Linked DNA regions of Acuticoccus sp. I52.16.1. The protein of the gene in region 2 interacts with the protein of the main gene of each other region in a pairwise test. Links are inferred from orthologs where the notes say so. Each region holds a gene or a part of one and is shown on either strand. Other genes may lie near its edges.

Region 1 (7,217 bases), 1.2 Mb from region 2 along the record:
GACCGGTGGCGATGTCGACGAAATCCAGCGTCTCGGCCGCCAGCAGCGCGGCGACGGTCGGGTAGGTTCGGGCGATGCCGAACTTCGCGGCGGTGGCGGCGAGGCGTTCGGCGTCGGTGTCGCAGAGGGCGACGATCGCGGCATCCGCGACCTCGGCCCAGGCGTGGAGATGGTTTTCGGCGAAGTAGCCGCAGCCGATGAGCGCGCCGGTGAGCATCAACCGAGCGCCGCCTGGCGCTGCAGGGCGGCCCGCTGCTGCAGGCGCTGCTGGAACTGGTCGACGACCACCGCCGCGATGATGACGACGCCCTTGATCACCGTCTGCCAGAAGGACGACACGCCCATCATCACCAGCCCGTCCGACAGGATGCCGATGACGAAGGCGCCGACGATGGTGCCGGCGATCCGCCCCCGCCCTCCCGACATCGAGGTCCCGCCCAGCACCGCCGCGGCGATGGCGTTCAGCTCGAAGGTCTCGCCCGTCGCGGGGTGGGCGGCGACGAGCTGCGAGGAGATGACGATGCCGACGATCGCCGCGCAGAAGCCGGAGAACATATAGACGAAGAGCTTCACCCGATCGACCTTCACGCCCGACAGCGCCGCCGCGCGCTCGTTGCCGCCGACGGCGTAGATGTGCCGCCCCAGGGGCGTGCGCTGGGCGATGTAGGCGGCCACGCAGCCCACCACGATCAGCATCCAGATCGAGAACGGGATGCCGAGGATCGAGCCCGACCCGATCCACGGGTAGGTGTCGGTTCCGTACCGGGCCTGGCCGGAGAGGTTCGGGAAGGTGCCGCCGTCGGACGACAGCAGCCCCAGCCCGCGCGCGACGTAGAGCGTGCCGAGCGTGGCGATGAACGGCGCCACGTTGAGCTTGGTGATCAGCATGCCGTTGACGAAGCCGACGAAGATGCCGACGCACAGCGTGATCAGCACGATCTCGTAGGTGTTGAAGAACACCGTGTAGCCGATGGGGCCGAGGTCGATCCCGTTGAGCACCAGGTAGCCGGCGACCATGCCGCACAGGCCCACGATCGAGCCGACCGACAGGTCGATCCCGCCGGTGATGATGACGAAGGTCATGCCGATGGCGAGGAAGGCGTTCAGCGCCACATGCTCGGACATGATGACGAGGTTCGCCGGCGACAGGAAGTTGGGCGCCGCGAACGAGAAGAAGGCCAGCACCGCGATCAGCGCGATGAAGGTGCGCCCCTTCAGGAGCAGCATCCCGATGTTGACGCCGCGGCCCGGTCCCGCCGCATCCATGGTGCCTGTGGTCACGCGGCGGTCTCCTCGAATGCGTGGTGGGGGCCATGGCCGACCGACGAGAGGCGCACGATGGTGGCCTCGTCCGCCGCGTCGATCGCAAGCTCGCCGGTGATGCGGCCGTTGGACATGACGATGATCCGGTCCGACAGCTCCATGACTTCCTGCAGGTCGGAGGTGACGAAGAGGATGCCGAGCCCCTCGGCCGCCAGCTCGCGCATGACGCGGAAGACCTCGGCCTTGGCGCCGATGTCGATCCCGCGCGAGGGCTCGTCCATGAGGAGCACTTTGGGGCCGGTCATGAGCGCCTTGCCGATGACGACCTTCTGCTGGTTGCCACCCGACAACGAGGAGACCGGATTGGCGACGTCCGCCACCTTCACCGCCAGGCGCTTGACGTAGTCGGCGATGGTGCGCCGCTCGGCACCGACGTCGAGGTGGAAGAGGCGCACGAACCGGGAGAGGCTGGAAAGGCTCATGTTTTCCGAGACGGGGAGGATCTGCACCAGCCCCTCGGCCTTGCGATCTTCGGGAATGAGGGCGATTCCGGCCTCGATCCGGCCGTGGATCGAGCGGCCGGAGATCTCCCGGCCGGCCAGCACGACCGAGCCGGTGGCCGCCCGCTCGCGGCCGATGATGCAGTCGAACAACTCCGAACGCCCGGCGCCCATGAGGCCGTAGATGCCGACGATCTCGCCCTCCTTGAGCGACAGCGAGACGTGGTCGACCTTGAAGCCCCCGCCCCGCCGCGGCAGCGACACGTCGCTCACCGCGAGGACGGTTGCGCCGTAGTCGTGCGCGACCTCCTTGGCGAAGTCCTTGGAGCGGGCGCCGATCATCGCGCGCACGATCCAATCGACGTCGACGTCGGACATCGGCTGGCTGCCCGTCACCTTGCCGTCGCGCAGCACCGTGATCCAGTCGCCGACCCGCACCAGCTCCTCGAGGCGGTGCGAGATGTAGACGATGGCGGTGCCGGCGGCCTTCAGCTCGCCGATGACGCGAAAGAGGATCTCCACCTCCGCCGCCGACAGCGCCGACGTCGGCTCGTCCATGATGATGACGCGCGCGTCCTGGGAGAGGACCTTGGCGATCTCGACGATCTGCTGCTCGCCGATGCGCAGGTCCGCGACCGGCGTGTCGGGCGGGTTGTCGTGCTCCAGGCGGGCCATCAGCGCGCGCGCCGTCTCCCGCTGGCGGCGGGCGTCGATGTCGATCCCGCCGCGCGTCACCTCGCGGCCGATGAAGATGTTCTCGGCGATCGACATGTTGGGGAAGAGGTTCAGCTCCTGGAAGACGATGCCGATACCGTGGCGCGCGGCGTCCGCGGGGCTCTCGAAGCGGACCGGCGCGCCGTCGACCAGCACCTCCCCCTCGGTCGGACGTTCCACCCCGGCGATGATCTTCATCAAGGTGGATTTCCCCGCCCCGTTCTCGCCGACGAGGACGTTGACCATGCCGCGGCGGACGTCGAAGTCGACGGCGTCGAGCGCGCGGGTGCCGGGGTAGACCTTCGACGCCCCGCGCACGGAGACGACGACGTCGCCCGTCTTGGTGGCCGGTGCACCGCTCACGATGCGGCCTCGATGGTGATCTCGACCGGGGTCACCAGCAGCGTCTCGTCCGCCTTGCGTACGGTGACGGCGCCGATCGCGGTGACGCTCGCCCCCACCAGCGCCTCGCGCGGCAGCCGTTCGAGGACGGTGTCGTAAGCCTCCTGGTTGAGCGCCTTGCCGATGCGCGCGAACTCGATCTGGTTCTCGAAGTCGGTGAACGAGACGAAGGGCAGCACGTCGCGGATCGCGGTGCCGCGGATGACGGGGCCGAGCTGGAGCGTGGCGTCGGCCGCCCCGTCGCCGTCGGTGTCGACGCCGGCGGTCGCAGCGCGCGACTGGGTGTTGGCCTCGACGATCGTGCCTTCGACGCGGACGACGTAGCTGAACGGCGTCCCCTCGCCGCCCTCGCGGTGGCCGTATCGCATCCCCGCTCCCTCCGGCCCGTCGCCGGCGAGGGCGGCGGCGAGGGTGGCGATCGGCACGGCCGTCTGGCGCATGTGGGGCAGCACCCGGCCGGTCCATTCGCCGGCCGACGTCTGCGGCCTGGCCTTGGCCGCCTTGGCGGCCTCGGCCGCCGCCACCAGCTCCGAGGTCTCCACGAACTTGCAGCCCCCGAGCCCGGCCGCCAGCAGCAGCGCGAGACTGAGGCTTCGCACGCATCGGTTCATCGCGTGTCCTCTCGGCAGTCATCGGGACGGTGTCGTGCCCCCGCGCGCCCGGCGCGTGAGGCGGGTGGCGGGGGCGTCGGCGACGGTGCGGCCGGGCACCGGGCCGCGCTCGCCGGTGGAGGCCCGCCGCGGGGCGGGCCGCCGCGGTCAGTCGCCGAGGGCGAAGGTCTCCAGCTTGTCGGCGTTCTCGTCGGTGATGAGGACGAGGTCCATGAGCTGCTTTTCCGGCTGCCCGGTCTCGCCGTTCTTCAGGTAGGCGTCGGCCTGCTCGACGGCCATCTCCGCCTGCCGGTAGGCCGGCTGCAGCACGGTCGCCTTGATACCGCCGTCGCGGATCGAGTCGCGCACGTCGTTCGACCCGTCGAAGCCGACGACGATGACGTCGTCGCGCCCGGCCTGCTGCAACGCGGCCCAGGCGCCCATCGCCATGGTGTCGTTGCCGGAAATGACGCCCTTGATCTCCGGATGCGCCTGCAGGATCGTCTGCATCTTCTGGAAGGCTTCCGGCTGGCTCCAGTTGGCCGATTCCTGCGCGACCATCTCGAGGTCCGGGTACTGGTCGATCACGTCGTGGTAGCCGGCGGAGCGGATGCCCGCGTTGGTGTCGCTCTCCTTGCCGACGAGTTCGGCGTACTTGCCCGCCTCGCCCATCAGCCGCACGAACTCCTCACCGCCGAGCTGCGCACCCTGGTAGTTGTTGGAGACGATCTGCGAGATGGCGATGCCGCTCTCGTTGATCTCCCGATCGATCAGGAAGGACGGGATCCCCGCCTCCTTGGCCTTCTTCACCGGCGCGACCGAGGCGTCGGCCCCCGCGTTGTCGAGGATGATGGCGACCGCGCCGCGGGCGATCGCGGTATCGAAGAGCTGGTTCTGCTTGTTGGGGTCGTCGTCGTGGACGAGGACGAGCGGCTCGTAGCCCAGCTCCTCGGCCTTGGAGGCGGCGCCTTCGGCCTCGGCCTTGAAGAAGGGGTTGTCGTGGCTCGGCGTGATGATGGCCATGATGCCGTCGGCCGAGGCGGTGGCGGGCAGCGCGATGGCAGCGGCCGCCGCGAACGCCGCCGAAAGAAGCTTAGTCGTCAAACGCATGGGTCTCTCCCTCGAAATTTTCGTTGTTGCGCCGGCAGCTTATGGGTGCCGCCGGTCGGACCTGGTCGGGACGGGTCTCACTCCCGTCCCACTGCGCATCCTCAGGTGATGCGCCGGATGCTCTCCATGATTTCGTCCGGCTCGAAGACCCTCTTCCAGTCCGGCTGCATCAGGACGGGCATCGCGTTCTCGATGGCCTTGTTGCAGGCGTCGGAGAACACACCCTCGACCTCCTCGAAGATCACCGCACCGAGGACGTTCATGTGGCCGAGGAGGAAATCGCGCGCGGCCTCCTTGTCGACCCCGCGGGCGACGACTTCGTCCATCGCCTGGCGCATGGCCAACAGCAGCGTCGCGGCGACGGTCTCCGACAGGCCCGGCTCCAGGAGCGCCATCTGCTCCACCGTGACGCGATGCGAGCGCAGGATCGGCTTCCAGATCGTCTTGGCGATCCCCTCGCCGAGCGCGTAGTGCTCCTCCGGCCCCTGCATCAATGCATTGACGATGGACTGCTTGGCCGCGATTCCGCCGAAATGATCCTGCAACGCGGCAAGATCCGGCTCGTCGCCGAAGATCGGCGGGTGGCACGGGTGGGTGACGAAGTAGGTGATGTCCGCGCGCTCCGGCAGGTGGCCGGCGTGCGGCGCCGCAGCGTCGAGCGCGATGACGATGGTGCCGGGGTCGAGCTTGGGGACCAGCGGCCCGGCGACCTTGCCGATCAGCGTGTCGGGAACCGCCAGCACGACGGCCCCGGCCCCGGCGATCGCGGTGTCGAGGTCGACGCAGTCTGCGCCGATGGCGTCTTTCAGGCGCTTCCGGCCGACGTCCGAAACCTCGACATAGGCGACCTCATAGTCGGACCCGACGAGGTTGTTGGCGAGCCTGACCCCCATTTTTCCGCCGGCGCCGAGGAGTGCGATCTTCATTCTAGTCCTCCCTGATTGAGGGGAAGCTCGCTCGCGCTCATCACCTTGTCAACTGGTATCAACTGTCGCGACGCAGGTTGTGCTCACCCCTTAGGCACAACCGCTGTTCCCCCATGCCGTGCAGAGTTCAACTTGTCGCGCAATATACTGTCTCTGCTGTTGATTCTGTCGCCACATTTCGGCACGTTAAACGCTCATTAACCAGACTTTCGCCGCAATTGCGGATGCGCTCTAATGCAATGCGGACTCGGGGTTGTGTCGAGTAGCACTCCAGGTTGAACGACAAGGATATCTTCGTGATCGACGTCGCTTACTCGGTTGTAAACGCGTGGGGTTCCGGATTTCAGGGTGCGATCTCGGTCGAGAACCAAGATCTCACCGCGACCGACGGGTGGCAGATCACCATCCAGTCCACCGCGCCGATCACCTACATCTGGGGTGCGCGGATCGTCTCGCAGACGGGCGATCTCTATGTCATTGAAAATCTGTCCTGGAATGGCGCCGTCCCGCCGGGTGGGGCGGCCAGCATCGGCTTCATCTCCGCCCACAACGGCGCCGGCGGGGAAGTCGTCGCGGTCACGACCGGCGCAGGGACCGCGCCGCCTCCGCCCCCGGTCGTCCCGCAGGTCTCCATCGCCGACGTCACGGTCGACGAAGAGAGCGGCACCGCGACGCTGAGCCTCACCCTCGACCGCGCGGCCACCACCGCGACCAGCGTCGCCTACGCGACCGCCCCCGGCACGGCCGGCGCCGCGGACTTCGTCGCGACCTCCGGCACCGCGACTTTCGCCGCCGGAGCGACACACGCCACCCTCACGGTCGACATCCTCGACGACGCGTCGGCCGAGGGCGCCGAATCGTTCGCGGTGATCCTGTCCGACGCGGTCGGCCTGACCATCGCCGACGGTTCCGCCGCGGTGACGATCGCCCCCAGCGATCCGGTGGTGGTGCCCTCGGTGTCGATCGCCGACCTGACCGTCGACGAGACCGCCGGCATCGCGCGGCTCACCGTCACGCTGAGCGAGCCGACCACCGCGGCGACCAGCGTCACCTATACGGCCACGCCGGGCACCGCCGGTGCGGCCGACTTCGCCGCCGCCACCGGCACGCTGACCTTCGCGCCGGGGGAGACCACCGCGACCGTCGCCGTCACCATCCTCGACGACGGCCTCGTCGAGGGGGACGAAGCCGTCACCGTCACGCTTTCCGGCGCCGTCGGCCTCACCCTCGCCGATCCCGCCGCCTCGCTGACGATCACCGACGACGACACCGCGCCCGCCGTCACACCCGCCGGCATCACCGCCGAGATCGGCCTGCGCGAGTCCTGGACCGGCGGCTACATCGCCGACGCCTCCGTGCACAACGGGACGACCGAGCCGGTCGACGGTTGGACCGTCGAGGTGACGGTGGACGGCACGATCCGCGAGATCTGGAACGCGCGGATCGTCTCGCAGTCGGGCGGCACCTACGTCATCACGAGTATCGACAGCAGCGCCCGCGCCGCCCCCGGCGCCTCCGCCCAATTCGGCCTCGTGGTCGACGGTCCGACCACCGCCATCACGATCGCCGCCCCCTCGCAGGACACACGGGACACCGCCGACGCCCCCCCGGTCGTCCCGCAGGTCTCCATCGCCGACGTCACGGTCGACGAGGACGCCGGCACCGCGGTCCTCACCGTGACGCTGAGCGAGCCCACCACCGTCGCGACCAGT
Region 2 (8,059 bases):
TCGATGGCGCTCGCGCTCCCAATGGTCGCTGTCAGGAGGCCGATGGCCGCGAGGGTGCTGGTCAGGATACGCATCGGATCGTTTCCTTACTGCACGACGGCGGCGTCGGCGGGGACGGCGGTGGTGGCTTCGGCCTTTTGCGAGGCCTCCTCGTCCGGCGCCTCCAGGAGGCGGCCGGTCACGGCGGCCTTACCGTCGATGTAGGTCTGCGCGGCCTTCTGCACGTCGGCCGCGGTCACCTTGGAGATGTGCGAGGGCCAGGCCTTGATGTCGTCCACGGTGGACCCGGTGGTGATCGCGGCGCCGAAGATGCGGGCCAGCGAGGACTGGTTGTCCTGCGCGAAGATCACCGAGGAGAGCAGGTTGGTCTTCGCCCGCGACAGCTCCTCCTCGGAGATGCCGTCCCGCGCGATGTCGGCGACGATCGCCTTGGCGCGGTCCTCGATGGCGGCGAGGTCGGACCCGTCGGTCGGCGTCGCGTAGACGACGAAGCGCGTGTCGTCGTAGGCGCTGGACTGGTACCAGGAGCCGGCGGAGGTCGCGAGCCCCTCGTTGCGCACCAGTGCGGTGTAGAGGCGGCTGGTGTTGTTGCCGCCCAGCACTTCGGCCAGGACGTCGAGCGCCTCGGCCTCGCCGGGTTCGGCGGTGTTGTAGCTGGGGACCACCCAGGAGACCTGCGTCGTCTCCTGCGTGACCCGCGGGTCGCGCAGCTCGACCAGACGGTCGGCGCGCAGCTTCTGCACCGGGGGGCGCGAGCGCACGAACGGGCCGGCATCGTCGGCGATCGCGCCGTAGGTGTCGGCCGCGAGCCGGCGGATCTCGTCCTCCGTCACGTCACCGGCGATCACCAGGACGGCGGCGCCGGGGCGGTAGAAATCGTGGTAGAAGTTGATCGCGTCCTCGAAGGTGAGGTTCGCGACCTCGTCGGCCCAGCCGATCACCGGATCGCCGTAGGGGTGGTTCACGTAGAGCGCCGCATCGACCGCCTCGCCCAGCTCTGCCGAGGGCTGCGTGTCGACGCGCATGCGCCGCTCCTCCAGCACCACCTGAAGCTCGGGGGCGGAGACCTCCTCGGTCAGCTGCAGGCCGCGCATCCGGTCGGCCTCGAACGCCATCATCTGCGGCAGGTGCTCCTTGGCGACCTGCTGGAAGTAGGCGGTATAGTCGTTGGAGGTAAACGCGTTCTCGCGCCCGCCCAGGCGCGACACCGTGGACGAGAAGGCGTTGCCGGGGTGCGCCTCGGTCCCCTTGAACATCAGGTGTTCGAGGTAGTGGGCGATGCCGGACTTGCCGGGCGCCTCGTCCGCCGAACCGATCCGATACCAGATCATGTGCGTCACGATGGGGGCGCGGCGGTCGGGGATCACGACGACCTGGAGGCCGTTGTCGAGCGTGAAGGTCGACGTGTCCGGCGCGATGGCGACGTTGCCGAGATCCACCGGTTCAGCCCTGGCTGGAAGCGACAACAGCGTCGCGGCGGCGAGGGCGGCGACGGTCGTACGAAGCGTCATGCGGGGCTACCCTGTCATCAAACATGACAGGGAGGTATCCTCCCCGCGGCGCGACCGCCACTGAAGATTTGGTAAGGCGGATCACTGCGGCGCGATGCGGTCCGACGGCTGTCCCTTCGCGTGGGTCTTGTAGAGCTGCTCGGTCAGCCACTCGGAATTCTCGATTTCCTTCTTGTCCGGCAGCGCCGCGGTCTCGGCCGGGGTGCGGTAGTCGGACGGCGGATGCACCAGCGACATGCGCGGCGCGGCGGCGCCGTCCTCGGTCAACATGCCGCGGGGCTTGGAGCGGCCCTTGTGGCTGTTCTTCAGCTCCTCGCGCGAGAGGCGGTTGCCGGCCTCGCGCTCGAGAGAGAGACCGTCGGTCCCGGAGGCGCGCTTGGCTTGCGGACCGTCGGTGATCTCACCGGGCAGGAAGCGGCCGCCGCGCTGTTCGGCCGCGGCATCGAGCGCGGCGCCGCGGGCATAGAGCTCCTGCTCCTCGCGATATTTGCGGACGTCGTGGTCCTCGGGGAAATTGACGGCGTCCTCGGCGGCCGAGCCTTTGGTCGGCGCGGGGAGGTCGCTCGTGCCCGGCATCGCCAACGGGGCGCGGGGGGTATAATCTCGCCCGCTGGCCGTCTGCTGCGTGATGCCGCCCATGGTCAAGAGCGCGCCGAACGCGGTGGAGTTCTGGACCTGACCCTTCTGCTCCGGCTCTTCCTCAAAGTAGTTGTAGGCGGTGTTGCAGCCGGACAGGCCGACCGCGAGCGCTGCCGCGATGAGGGCGGTACGAACCATGGGACTCTCCACATTCTGGTGGATACACCACCAACCCAAAGCCATCGCGAAGCTATACGCGCAAGTCAACCGCCCACGCACTGCCGGCCCCGGTCTGAGGCTTTGCAGCAACACTGTCAGGTGAATGTTAACTACCCGTCAGCGCGGGGGACGAGGCTTTCCAGGATGAGCACCGCCACGCCGACGACGATCGCGGCGTCCGCGATGTTGAAGATGTACCACGACCAGTCGCCCCAGTGCAGGTGCACGAAGTCGACCACGGCGCCGTAGACCACACGGTCGATCAGGTTGCCGACGGCGCCGCCCAGGATCAGCGCGATCGCGATCCGCGTGACGGTCCGGCGGGCGCGCCAGAGCCACAGCGCCAACGCGAGGCTGGCGACGATCGTGAACGCCACCAGCAGCCAGCGCCCCATGCCGTCCTGCTGGAAGAGACCGTAGCTGATGCCGCGGTTCATCACGAGGGTGATGTCGGCGAAGGGGGCGACGCGGATCGGCCCGGCGGCGAAGTCCACCCCCAGGACCAGGAGCTTGGTCGCCTGGTCGGCGATCAGCACCGCGAGGGCGAGGACGATCGCGGCGAGACGGCCGCGGCCGGGACCGGGCGAGGCGGCGCCGGCGGCCGGCGGCGCGATGTGCGGCTCGCTCACGTGGCGGCGGCGTCGATCTCGGCCATCGCCTCGGCGTCGCGGGGCGAGAGGTCCGGGTAGCGAGGGTCGGAGCCGACCTCGGGCAGCACCTTCCACGAGCGGGCGCAGCGCCGCCCTTCGGCGAGCCCGACCTTGACCGACACGCCCGGAACCTCGGGCAGCGTGAAGGCGTCCGCCTCCGGTGCGCCGCCACGGATCGTCACCGCGGAGGCGATGACGACGTCCGCGAAGTGCACGGCCTCGACCGCGGCGCGCAGCGTGTCGTCCGCGATGGTGACGACGGGGTGGGCCTCCAGCGAGGAGCCGATCCGCTTCTCGCGCCGCTCCACCTCCAGCGCGCCGGTGACGACGCGGCGGACCTGGCGCACCTTCTCCCAGCGGGCGGCGAGTGCGTCGTTGCGCCACTCGGGGTCGGCCTGGAAGTAGCCTTCCAGGTGCACCGAGCCATTGTGCCCGCGGGCCATCCAGGATTCCTCCATGGTGAACGGCAGGATCGGCGCCAGCCACGTCACCAGCGCGTCGAACAGCTTGGCGACGACGGCGAGCGCGGCGCGCCGGCGGGCGGAGGAGGGCGCGTCGCAGTAGAGCGCGTCCTTGCGGATGTCGAAGTAGAAGGCCGACAGCTCGACGTTGGCGAAGGTCATCAGCGTGTGGGCGACGTGGCCGTAGTCGAAGTTGCGGTAGGCGTCCTTCACTTCGCCGTCGAGCACGGCGAGGCGGTGCAGCATCAGCCGCTCCAACTCCGGCGCGGTGGTGAGGTCGACCGGGGCGCCGTCGTCGTGCGCCAGCGTTCCCAGCATCCAGCGGATGGAGTTGCGCAGCTTGCGGTAGGCGTCGGCGACGCCCTTCATGATCTCGGCGCCGATGCGCTGGTCGTCGGCATAGTCCTGCGAGGCGACCCACAGGCGCAGGATGTCGGCGCCGTACTGCTTGATGATGTCCTGCGGGGCGATGGTGTTGCCCAGCGACTTGGACATCTTGCGCCCGTCCTCGGCCATGGTGAAGCCGTGGGTGACGACCGTCTCGTAGGGAGCGCGGCCGCGGGTGCCGCACGATTCCAGGAGCGAGGAGTGGAACCAGCCGCGGTGCTGGTCGGAGCCTTCGAGGTAGACGTCGGCCGGCCACTTCAGGTCAGGGCGCTTGGCGAGGCAGAAGGCGTGGGTGGAGCCGGAATCGAACCAGACGTCGAGGATGTCGGTCACCATCTCCCACTCGTCCGCCCGGTGGCCGGCGAGGAAGCGCTCCTTGGCGCCCTCGGCGAACCAGGCGTCGGCGCCCTCGGCCTCGAAGGCCTCCGCGATGGCGGCGTCGACCGCGTCGTCACGCAGGATCTCGCCCGTCTCGGCGTGGACGAAGACGGTGATCGGCACGCCCCAGGCGCGCTGGCGCGAGACCACCCAGTCGGGCCGGTTCTCGATCATGCCGCGCAGGCGGTTGCGGCCGGCGGGCGGCACGAAGCGGGTCGCGTCGATCGCGCTCACGGCGCGCTCGCGCAGGGTGCCGCCGGCGGGCGCGTGCTCGGTCGCCGGGATCTCCTGGTCCATGGCGATGAACCACTGCGGCGTGTTGCGGAAGATGACCGGCTTCTTGGAGCGCCAGGAATGCGGGTACTGGTGCTTCAGCCGCCCGCGGGCGATCAAGGCGCCGGCGGCGACCAGCGCGTCGATCACCGCCTGGTTGGCCTTGCCCTTGTCACCCTTGTCGGTGATCACGGCGAGCCCCTCGAACCCCGGCGCGTCCTTGGTGTAGAGGCCGTCGGCGCCCACCGTGTAGGGGATGCCGGACGGGATGCCCGCCGCGTCGAGGTCGCGCTTGTGCGCGGTCCACACCTCGAAGTCCTCCACGCCGTGGCCCGGCGCGGTGTGGACGAAGCCGGTGCCGGCATCGTCGGTCACATGGTCGCCCGGCAGCATCGGGACGGGGAAGCGATAGCCGCCGCTCTCGTGCCCGGCGAGCGGGTGGGCGGCGCGGTAACCGGACAGCTCGGCGCCGGTGACGTCGCGCACCCGCTCCCAGGCGGTGACGCGGGTGGACGTCAGCACCTCGTCGGCGAGCGTGTCGGCCAGCACCAGCCGCGCTCCGGCCTTCAGCCAGTTCTCCTCGGGCGCCTCGGTCACCGTGTAGAGCCCGTAGGCGATGCCGGGGCCGTAGGCGACCGCGCGATTGCCGGGGATCGTCCAGGGCGTCGTCGTCCAGATGACGACCGAGGCCCCCTCCAGGCCGCCGGCGGAATGCGCCTCGGCGTGGGTGACGTCCATCGGCATCTCGTGCGAGATCATGCCGCCTTCGACCTCTGGCGCGAAGCACACCGGGCTCGACGGCTCGTTGACGTCGGCCGTTTCGATCCGCGTCAGCGGGAACGCCACGGTGATCGTGTCGGACTGGTAGTCGTGATACTCGACCTCGGCCTCGGCGAGCGCGGTGCGCTCCACGACCGACCACATCACCGGCTTGGAGCCGCGGTAGAGCTGGCCGGAGGAGGCGAACGTCATCAACTCGCGGGCGATCTGCGCCTCGGCGGCGTAGCTCATCGTCAGGTACGGGCCCGACAGCGGCACCCCGGCGGAGAAGTTGTCGTCCCAGTCGACCGGGAAGTCGCCCACCACGCCCAGCCGCTCGAACTCCTCGCGCTGCACGCCGACCCAGTGGCGCGCATAGTCGCGGCACTCGGACCGGAAGTCGACGATCGGCACGTCGTCCTTGTTCTTTCCCTTGGCGCGGTACTGCTCCTCGACCTTCCACTCGATCGGCAGGCCGTGGCAGTCCCAGCCGGGGACGTAGTTGGCGTCGTAGCCCAGCATCTGGTGCGAGCGGACGACGAAGTCCTTGAGGATCTTGTTGAGCGCCGTGCCGATGTGGATGTTGCCGTTGGCGTAGGGCGGGCCGTCGTGCAGGATGAACTTCTCGCGCCCGGCCGACACCTCGCGCAGGCGCTTGTAGAGGTCCATCTCCTTCCACTTCGCCAGCCACTCGGGCTCCTTCTTGGGAAGGCCCGCGCGCATGGGAAAGTCGGTCTGCGGCAGGAACAGCGTCTTGGAATAGTCGCGGGTCACGGCGGCAGAATCGGACATTTCGGGCGCTTTCTGGACGGGCGCGGCAGATCCGCGCCACGGTTGGCGGACGAGCGGGGCGTATCGCACCCGGATCGTTGGCAGAACGGGAATTTGCCCGCTCGTGTCAAGCCCAGGCCGGCCGCTGTCAAGCCCGCGTCGGCGCCCGGCCCGCCGCCGCCGCGCCCCACCGGTGAGGTGGGGCCGCTACAGGACCTGGAACACGAAGACGATCGCCGACAGGTCGAGGTCGTTGAGGAGATAGACGCGGAACGGCTCGGACCGCGCCACCTGCCGCCAGCGCCCGGCGTCGGCCAGCGCCGTGATCGCGGCGGGGAAGCCCTGCTCCTCGAACGTGTCGGCCCGCAGGTTGAAGACGACGTAGCCGCCCGGCGCCGTCACCCGCACCAGCTCGGCAAGGCTCTCGGGCGGCGCATGGCCGGGGCCGAAGGCGCCGACGCAGGCGGTGTTGGCGAAGTCGGCGTCGGCGAAGGGGAGGGCGGTGAGATCACCCTCCGTCAACGCCGCGTAGATCCCCCGCGCCTCGGCGTGCGCCAGCATCGCAGGCGACAGGTCGACCCCCGTCAGCGGGCCGTAGCCCAGGAGCGCCAACGCATCGCCGACGACGCCGGTGCCGCACGCCGCGTCGAGCACTGGCCCCGCGTCCGGCGCGGCGTACCGGGCGAGGAAAGCGCTCGCCAGGTACGGGATGCGAATGCCCTGGCCGACGGTGTCGATCTCGTAGTCCGCCGCCCAGGTCTCGTAGTAGTCGCGTGTCTCGGCGGATGAGGCGGGGCCGTAGACCGCCTGCAACGTGCCGGGAGGTGCGGGGCGCCGGCTCAAAGGTTCGGCAGCAGCGCGTCGGCGCTGGAGGCAACGGCCTTGCCCGGCGCGTCCTCGATGTTGAGCACCTTCACCACGCCGTCCTCGACGAGCATCGCGTAGCGCTTGGAGCGAATGCCCATGCCGAAGCCCGAGGCGTCGATGTCGAGACCGGCGGCGCGGGTGAAGTTGGCCGAACCGTCGGCGAGGAAGGTGATCTTGGTGCCCGCCTCGGTCGACTTCGACCAGGCGTTCATCACGAAGACGTCGTTGACCGCGACGACGGCGATCTCGTCGATCCCCTTGGCCTTGATGTCGTCGTAGGCGGTGAGGAAGCCGGGGAGGTGGTTGTTGTGGCAGGTCGGCGTGAAGGCACCCGGCACGCCGAAGATCACCACGCGCCGGCCTTTGGTCAGCTCCTCGGTCGTCACGTCGGACGGGCCGTCCGTGGTCATCGTCTTGAAAGTCGCTTCGGGAAGGTTGGAGCCGACATCGATCGTCATCAGGGTGTCTCCTCGTGATGCGTTTGCGCAGATGTATAGGTGTCCGCTGCGGCAAACGACACCCCCGGCACGAACCGTGCCTACACGCCTCGAATTGGTGTGCTACGTTGGTGGTGGCGTGGCTCTGGGAGGCGGCCCATGGATAGGACGGAAGGGTATCTGGAAGGTCAGTGCCTTATTGCGATGCCGCAGATGGGCGACGAGCGGTTCGACCGTGCGGTCGTCTTCCTCTGCGCCCACTCGGAGGAGGGCGCCATGGGCATCATCGTCAACAAGCCGGCCAAGAACGTCTCGTTCGTCGACCTCCTGACCCAGCTGGGCGTCGTCGAGGAGGACAGCGCCATCCGCCTGCCGGACACCGCGCGAAACGTCGCAGTCCACAACGGCGGCCCGGTGGAGACCGGCCGCGGCTTCGTCCTCCACACCTCCGACTTCATGCTGAAGGAGGCGACGCTGGTCGCCGGCGACGACGTCTGCCTCACGGCGACGGTGGAGATCCTGCGCGCGATCGCGCACGGGTCGGGCCCCAGCCAGGCGCTCCTGGCGCTCGGCTATGCCGGGTGGGCGCCCGGCCAGCTCGAGGCGGAGATCGCCGGCAACGGATGGCTCCACTGCGCCGCCGATCACGACCTCCTGTTCGACATGGACGTCGGGAGCAAGTACGAACGGGCCGTGAAGAAGCTCGGCTTCGCGCCGCAGGTGCTCTCCTCGGCCGCCGGTCACGCCTGACCCGGCGCCGTCCCGAT

The links. Proteins that work in one complex are often made in the same cells at the same time.
Region 1: the proteins of ileS (region 2) and MRB58_RS21495 interact in binary tests that used the Escherichia coli proteins (3 or more experiments, as listed by UniProt). The link is inferred for Acuticoccus sp. I52.16.1 from one-to-one orthologs.

What each region holds. Positions count from the first base shown.
Region 1 is NZ_CP094828.1:4,804,704-4,811,920, reverse strand. Bases 2,609-5,382 are described here. They hold MRB58_RS21495 (D-ribose ABC transporter substrate-binding protein), read right to left. Parts: upstream 4,580-5,382; coding sequence 3,638-4,579; downstream 2,609-3,637. Other genes in these bases: MRB58_RS21490 (phosphogluconate dehydrogenase C-terminal domain-containing protein), read right to left, coding at 4,681-5,382; MRB58_RS21500 (DUF2291 family protein), read right to left, coding at 2,837-3,490; MRB58_RS21505 (sugar ABC transporter ATP-binding protein), read right to left, coding at 2,609-2,840. Also shown: MRB58_RS21515 (Gfo/Idh/MocA family protein), read right to left, coding at 1-217; MRB58_RS21510 (ABC transporter permease), read right to left, coding at 217-1,266; more of MRB58_RS21505, read right to left, coding at 1,278-2,608; more of MRB58_RS21490, read right to left, coding at 5,383-5,505; MRB58_RS21480 (Calx-beta domain-containing protein), read left to right, coding at 5,802-7,217. UniProt on the Escherichia coli protein: Part of the ABC transporter complex RbsABC involved in ribose import. Binds ribose. Also serves as the primary chemoreceptor for chemotaxis.
Region 2 is NZ_CP094828.1:3,561,979-3,570,037, forward strand. The notes cover bases 2,735-6,350. They hold ileS (isoleucine--tRNA ligase), read right to left. Parts: upstream 6,010-6,350; coding sequence 2,935-6,009; downstream 2,735-2,934. Other genes in these bases: lspA (signal peptidase II), read right to left, coding at 2,735-2,923; MRB58_RS16090 (class I SAM-dependent methyltransferase), read right to left, coding at 6,196-6,350. Also shown: MRB58_RS16065 (pitrilysin family protein), read right to left, coding at 1-74; MRB58_RS16070 (pitrilysin family protein), read right to left, coding at 87-1,511; MRB58_RS16075 (hypothetical protein), read right to left, coding at 1,593-2,288; more of lspA, read right to left, coding at 2,420-2,734; more of MRB58_RS16090, read right to left, coding at 6,351-6,831; MRB58_RS16095 (peroxiredoxin), read right to left, coding at 6,828-7,313; MRB58_RS16100 (YqgE/AlgH family protein), read left to right, coding at 7,452-8,042. UniProt on the Escherichia coli protein: Catalyzes the attachment of isoleucine to tRNA(Ile). As IleRS can inadvertently accommodate and process structurally similar amino acids such as valine, to avoid such errors it has two additional distinct tRNA(Ile)-dependent editing activities.